Regions from separate parts of the Shewanella sp. NFH-SH190041 genome, predicted to be linked through region 2. Evidence: riboswitches for the same ligand, from Rfam matches in the RefSeq annotation. Region 2 holds a riboswitch; the other holds the start of a gene.
The links. A riboswitch is a leader RNA that binds a small molecule or an ion and turns the genes downstream of it on or off. The one in region 2 is predicted to bind thiamine pyrophosphate.

Region 1 (3,756 bases), 1.6 Mb from region 2:
TAACGATTTAATGCGGGAAAAAGAGGCTGATGCTGACAACGACGCACTTGTTATCAATGACAATCAGGTAAAACCTTCCTGATAGATTCCGTCAATATCCATACGCCCGGCAGCGCCTATAACAGCCCTGCCGGGCATCGTACTTTCATGATTTCCCGATTATTTCAGTCCCATCCCGTCAGTCAGCCAAACGCCTGATCAAGGTCAAAATCTAACCATGGTCGTTTTGGTTTTTCATGCCCAAACGGTTACAGTGCATACGCCGATTGCACCACTGCAGTTGGCATCCCGGAAAAATAACAACAACAAAGGACGGTTATGACAAAGCAAAATCCCGGTGCAGAAAATGATCTGCGCGAAGTAAAACAGTTGGGGATGTGGGCCTCCATCGCCAGTTTTAGTTATGTCTTCTGGCTGGTTGGCGGCATGGAACTGGTTGAGCGTATCGCCTATTACGGTGTTAAAGCCAGTGCCGGACTCTATGCCAAAGCGCCCGAGTCCGCTGGCGGCTTAGGCATCACCCTGTCCGATTACGGCATTATTATTTCTTGCTGGGCAATTCTACAAACATTTGTGCCTGTTTTTACCGGCGGCATCTCAGATCGAGTCGGTTATAAAGAAACCATTTTTGCCTCCACCATTATCAAAATTGCCGGTTATCTGTGTATGGCCTTTTTCCCCAGTTTCTGGGGCTTTTTCTGGGGAGCCATGTTACTGGCAACCGGCACAGGTATCTTTAAACCCGGTATTCAGGGCACTTTAGTGCTGGCAACAAGGCGGGATAACTCATCCATGGCCTGGGGGATATTCTATCAGGTGGTCAATATCGGCGGCTTTCTCGGTCCGTTGGTTGCAGTACATATGCGTCAGTTGTCATGGGACAATGTGTTTTATGCCTGCGCTGCAATTATTTCCTTCAATTTCCTGTTTTTGCTGGCCTACAAAGAGCCGGGCAAAGATGAGCGCTTAGCCCGTGCGGCAAAAATCAAAGCGGGAGAAATCCAGCAAGATACCCTGTGGAAAGATGCCTGGCATGAACTGAAAAAGCCGATTGTGCTCTATTACATGCTGGTCTTTTCCGGCTTCTGGTTCCTGTTTAATGCGCTGTTTGATGTGTTACCTATCCATATTGCCGAATGGGTCGATACCAGTGTGATTGTCACCAGTTTGTTTGGACCAGAAGGCACCAGCAACGGTATCTTACAGTTCTGGCTCGGGCTGAATAATGACGGCACTAAAGTGATGCCAGAGGGCATGCTGAACCTTAATGCCGGAATGATTATGACCAGTTGTTTTCTGGTTGCGGCGCTAACGGCCAAATACCGCATCACCACCGCGATGTTAGCTGGGTGTCTGCTCAGTATCCTTGCCTTTGTGCTGATCGGTTACACCAATGCCGCCTGGATGATGGTCTTGGCAATTGCCATGTTCTCCCTCGGGGAAATGATGATTTCACCGAAAAAGAATGAGTTTATGGGCAATATCGCCCCGGAGGGGAAAAAAGCCATGTATCTGGGCTTTGTGATGCTGCCCCAGGGCATAGGCTGGGGACTAGAAGGCTATTTTGGCCCTAAGTTATATGAAATTTATGCCTCGAAAGAGAAGTTTTCCCGCCAAATGCTGGAGCAAGAGGGCATGAGCGCCACAGAAGTCGCGGCCATTCCTCAGGGCGAAGCCTTTACGACTTTGGTCAGCTATACCGGGCAAACAGCCCAACAGCTGACTCAAACCCTTTATCAAGCCCATGATATTGGCATGGCTTGGTATATTATCGCCGCGATTGGCACTCTTTCGGCAGTTGGGATCTACCTCTATGGTCGCTGGCTGCTGACTCTGCAGCGCGCAGCACCGGCCTCAACCGCAACGGCATAATTCCCCCTCACCACTGAAATCTTGCCGGGCGGCCAATACTGCCCGGCAGCTATCCTCAACAAGTTGTACTCGCCCTTCATTTTTCACTCATATCGCGCTCAGAGTGCACTCTTGGGCACCAAAGCCACCAGCATAAACTCCAGCAGTCATCTCCACGCTTATCTCTTTATGCGAGTTTTCTGTTACAGCTCCCATTTTCAGGCTACAGATGAACTTGACAGCTGGTTAAACCACCACTGTCTGACGGCAAATATTGCTTGAGATGGATCACAGGAGTAAGGTGTATCCGCCACATCAGTTTGATGTGATTTAGTCGGGGAGCCTTAGGCTGAGACCGTAACTACGGGACCCGTTGAACCTGATCCAGTTAACACTGGCGTAGGGAACTAAGCATCCTGGAGTCCCTCCATCCTGTTTCTCCCTGCGCCCATTTTATGGGAGCACTTTTTTGACTACATCAATTACCTTGACCATTGCTGGCTCAGACAGTGGTGGTGGTGCCGGTATTCAAGCCGATATAAAAGCCATTTCTGCGACAGGGGGTTACGCCTGCTCAGTGATCACGGCACTCACAGCACAAAATACCCGCGGCGTTGATGCCGTAATGCCCGTGCCAGCTGACTTTGTCGGCCGCCAACTTGACAGTATCTTTGGCGATCTAGCTGTTATCGCCGTAAAAATCGGTATGCTGGCGGATAAAGATGTGATCGCAACGGTTGCAGCCAAATTGCACCAATATCAGCCAGCCCATATTGTCCTTGACCCCGTGATGGTAGCCACCAGTGGCGATCACCTATTGGCTGCCGATGCAATTGATTCCCTCAAGCAGCAACTCTTGCCTCTGGCCGATATCATTACCCCTAACCTGCCAGAAGCCGCTGCGATTCTGGGCGGCAATGAACCCAGCACAGACGCGGAGCTGCAAACATTTATCCTTCGCTTACAGCAGTACTGTGGTGATCAGCACTGTGGCCATATACTGCTTAAAGGCGGTCACCTCACCAGCAGTCAGCAAAGCTGTGATTGGCTGATTGGGCCACAGCAGATCCAATGCTTTGAAGCTCAGCGCATCAACACCCGTAATACCCACGGCACCGGCTGCACCCTATCTGCGGCTATCGCGTCTTTCTTGGCCCAAGGGCAAACCATGACGACAGCTGTCGCCAGCGCCAAACACTATCTCACCGGCGCACTTCAAGCTGCTGACAAATTGCAGATTGGTACCGGTCACGGCCCAGTAAATCACTTCTTTCGCCAGGATACCTGCCAATGAGCCGTTCAGAGATTGTTTTTGACCATCTGACACTGCGGTTTCCCGGGCAGGCCACCGCGCTACTGGAAAACTTCAATTTTCAATTGCGTGCAGGCTGCTGGACCACCATCGTCGGGCAAAGTGGCTGTGGTAAAACGACCTTACTGCGCCTGTTGGCTGGCTTACTGGATAGCAGCACAACGGACTCGGCCGCTCATCCAGTTATCAGCGGCAGCCTGCCACAATGCGGCCCGGTCGCCTATATGGCGCAGCAGGATTTACTGCTGCCCTGGCTTAGCGTGCTGGATAATGCCTGTCTTATCAGCCGGTTTCAGCCAAGTGATAAAGCAGCTACTCAGCAGTTATATCTACGCGCCACCGCGCTGTTACAACAAGTTGGCTTAGGCCAAGTGCTCGATGCCAGACCATCTGCGCTCTCCGGCGGAATGCGCCAACGGGTCGCCTTGGTCCGCACTCTGCTGCAAAATCGCGATGTGGTACTGATGGATGAGCCCTTTTCCGCACTGGATGCCGTAACCCGCCACCAGCTGCAGGCATTAGCGGCAACGCTGCTGCGGGGCAAAACCGTACTCTTTATCACCCATGATCCCCAAGAGGCACTGCGCTTAGCA
Region 2 (3,756 bases):
CAGCTGTGGAAGTATTCGTGACAGCACAAAGACAAATAGGTGCGATAGCCGCGGTCAATATTATCTTGGCCTACCCGGGGGAGATCGCCCCGGCCGCACATTAATGCAGTGGATGCCCGGTGCTCAAGTCCACCAAAACCTTCATCCAGCACAGCCGTCATAAACAGATAACGCTCAAAAGGTGCAGGTGTGCCGAACAGTTGGATTTGATATTCACAAATAGTTTGTAGATCGCGACACAAGCGCGGCATATCGGCATGATGACGACCAGCTAGTATCACATCATGGCTGACGCCGCAGGCTTCAAAACTGCCGCGGGTAAAACAACCCATTTCAACCGGATGGTCAATCAGTTCATCATAGTTTTCGGCATAAAAGCGACCAAAGCCCCAGTCATTTCCACTGGCGCGTTTAAGCCGGGTGGCCACTTCCCATTCGCTGCAGGCTGGCAAAGAAGGCGGCAGGATCTCAACACTGTGCTCAGATTGCTCTAGTCCTCGGGCGGCAAGAAACACACTGGAGCCATTGAAAAAGCCGCGTCGAGCATCTAAAAACGCGGTGCGAACCGACAAATCCCATGCATATACTTGATAAGTGATCCGCACTGTGTCATCACAGTGGCTGATTTGCCAGTTCTGCTTATCAAGTTGGGTCAGGGGTAATGGCATGCCTTGACTATTAAAGGCTTTGATATCAATTAGGTTTTTGGCAAAGTCCCGCACCATATAGCTTCCCGGCAGCCAAGCGGGTAGCCAAAGCTGCTGCTCATGGGCGGGGTGGGAAATGGTCATGGTGACATCAAACAGGTGGCCGTGGGGATTAGCCGGGGTAATCTGATAGTGGATCATAGCAGTTAACTCACTGAAGTTTATCGCCCATGCTGCCAAAATTGCGTCGGCCGGGCAATCAATTTGGCGTAGCCGCCACGATAAATACGGGTATACTTGGGACTTTATATCGCTATCAGCTGTGGAGAATAACACGATGGCCGAAGAGACTATTTTCAGTAAAATTATCCGCCGGGAAATTCCGGCTGACATTCTGTATCAGGATGAGCTGGTCACTGCATTTCGGGATATTTCCCCTCAAGCACCAACCCATGTGCTGATTGTGCCTAATCATCTGATCCCGACCGTGAATGACGTAAAAGCATCGGATGAAAAAGCTTTAGGCCGTATGGTCACGGTAGCGGCAAAACTGGCTGAAGAGGCCGGTATTGCGAAAGATGGCTATCGCTTGATCATGAACTGCAACCAGCATGCCGGTCAGGAAGTGTTCCATATCCATATGCATCTGGTCGGTGGTGAGCCACTGGGCCCGCTGTTGGCGAAAAAGCAGTCTGTTTAACCTGTGGCCGCTTGAGCGGCACCTCTATGTAATAACGGAAAGATTATGAAGTTTCTCTCCCGACGTCTGGTTATGCCGGAAGATCTTAATTACGCCAGAACCCTGTTCGGTGGCCGGGCGCTGGCCTGGATTGATGAAGAAGCGGCCATTTATGTGATTTGTCAGCTGGGCACTAAGTGTATTGTGACCAAGCACATGGCGGCTATTTCTTTTGAGAACCCAGCCTCAGAAGGCGATGTGGTGGAGTTTGGTCTGACGACCAAGGCGGTAGGACGGACATCGATCACGGTTTCTTGTCTGCTGCGGAATAAATTTACCGGCAAGACCATTTGTGCGGTAGATGAAATGGTGTTTGTGCGGGTCAATCCTGACACCGGTCTGCCTGAACCCCATGGTAAGACCATGGCTGATTTGGAAACGGAAACTGAAGCATCACTGCGTAAACTCAATATTGGCGTGTAATCCCCATACTGAGAGGCATTAGTGAATTAGTGCAGTTAATGCCAATGACAAAATAGCGCTGGATAGTTTCCTTTCGTTATTACCCATCATGCTTAAGCCCTGCTATTGCGGGGCTTTTTATTATGTATGAAATACGAACAGTATCAGATGCTTTTCGCTAAATTGTCTGTATAATGAGCGCCGCCAAGGGGTGTCTGGCGCGTTTAGCGCCAGACTGAGATGTCCTGTGACAAACCCTTAGAACCTGATCCGGCTGATACCGGCGTAGGAATGGGCTGACTCTCTGTGCATTAACCACGCTTTTTGCAATGCCGGATCTCAACCTGTATTGAGGTCCCATGAAAAATAATAATTACTCCTCTGTATCCGCAGCTCTGATCGCTGCAATCTCTGTTCCTGCATTCGCGCAGGAGTCTCAATCTGAATCATCATCGGTGACCACAGACCGTGAATCGTCCCATTATTTGCATCAAGCACCGCCGGATACTCAGGCGGCGCGCACAATAGAAACCTTGGTGGTCACTGCCGATTTTCGCGCAGCGGCACTGGATCAGGTGCCTGCCAGTATCAGTGTGCTTGACCGGGCGCAGTTAGAGGATGATGGCGGTGAAAACTTTCAAGATGTGCTCAACGGTATTGCCAATTTAAACTGGTCTGGTGGCAGCTCCCGGGCGCGTTATTTTCAGATCCGGGGCGTTGGGGATCAGGAAGAATATGAAGGCGCACCTAATGCCTCGGTGGGCTTTTTTATTGATGATATCGACCTATCAGGGCTGGGAATGGCTTCCGGGCTGTTTGATATTGATCAGGTCGAGGTGCTGCGCGGCCCACAAAGTACCTTGTTTGGCGGTAATGCGCTGGCCGGGGCCATTTATCTGAAAAGCGCTGAGCCAACCGCCGCACCGGAAGCAGGGGTTGAACTCAGTGGTGGCAGTGATGATCTGTTGACTATTGGCGCTTATGCGGGCGGCGCATTAAGCCGTGATGGTGATATTTTAGGGCGAATGTCACTCCAGTCCCACCAGCAAAATGGCTATATGGATAATGCCTATTTGGGGCGCAGCGATACCAATGCCCGGGATGAGCTTTCTGCTAAAGCCAAATTACGCTGGTACGCTACGGATACGCTGCAGGCAGATTTAACCTTACTGCAAGGCCATTTTGATAATGGCTATGATGCTTGGTCATTAGACTCTAATGGCAGCACTACTTATACCGACCGCCCCGGGGTGGATACCCAGCGTACTACCGGCGCTGGGCTGAAACTCACTTGGCAGGCTCATCGGGCGTTTTCTCTGGAGTCCATTACCAGTTACGCCGATACCACACAACGTCATGCGTATGATGGTGATTGGGCCAATCCTACCTATTGGCAACAGTTTGAGTGTTATGGTGCTCCTTGCGTGTACGACTACTGGTGGGATAAAACGGCCAAGCGGCAAAACTTCAGTCAAGATATCCGCTTGTTAAGTACTGATGAAGGGCGGATTTTTTCTGACACCACAGATTGGTTGGTGGGGCTGTATGCCAACCAGTTGGACGAAAGTAATCAATTGCTGGTTGAAGAGCGTTACGAAGCGGGTCCCTTGTACACTAGCCATCGAGACAGTGACTACCAGGCAAAAAAATTATCTGGTTTTGCACAGTTAGATACGTATCTTGGGGAATGGCATTATTCTGCGGGCTTGAGACTAGAGCATTGGGATGCAGATTATCGCGACAGTGATAATGAAGCCTTTACCCCAGCGGAAACCATGTGGGGCGGGCATTTATCTCTGTCTTATACCCTAGCAAAGGGGCAATTGTTGTACGCCAAAGTGGCACGGGGTTATAAGCCGGGTGGTTTTAATACAGACTTGCCCGCTGAGTTGAGTCAGTACCGCAGTTTTGATGCTGAAACGCTGTATAACTACGAGTTGGGTCATAGTGGTGCTTGGTGGGATGGTA

Region 1: linked by a shared signal. The riboswitch ahead of thiD (bifunctional hydroxymethylpyrimidine kinase/phosphomethylpyrimidine kinase) and the one ahead of NFHSH190041_RS11405 (TonB-dependent receptor) in region 2 are both predicted to bind thiamine pyrophosphate.

The regions. Positions count from the first base shown of each region.
Region 1 is NZ_AP026070.1:1,009,744-1,013,499, reverse strand. Features, by position in the region: gene NFHSH190041_RS04520 (BCCT family transporter) at 1-82, shown strand, start outside; gene NFHSH190041_RS04515 (MFS transporter) at 319-1,872, shown strand; TPP riboswitch at 2,177-2,274, shown strand; gene thiD (bifunctional hydroxymethylpyrimidine kinase/phosphomethylpyrimidine kinase) at 2,321-3,145, shown strand; gene NFHSH190041_RS04505 (ABC transporter ATP-binding protein) at 3,142-3,756, shown strand, end outside.
Region 2 is NZ_AP026070.1:2,564,843-2,568,598, reverse strand. Features, by position in the region: gene NFHSH190041_RS11420 (M61 family metallopeptidase) at 1-848, opposite strand, end outside; gene hinT (purine nucleoside phosphoramidase) at 985-1,347, shown strand; gene NFHSH190041_RS11410 (acyl-CoA thioesterase) at 1,393-1,809, shown strand; TPP riboswitch at 1,986-2,097, shown strand; gene NFHSH190041_RS11405 (TonB-dependent receptor) at 2,148-3,756, shown strand, end outside.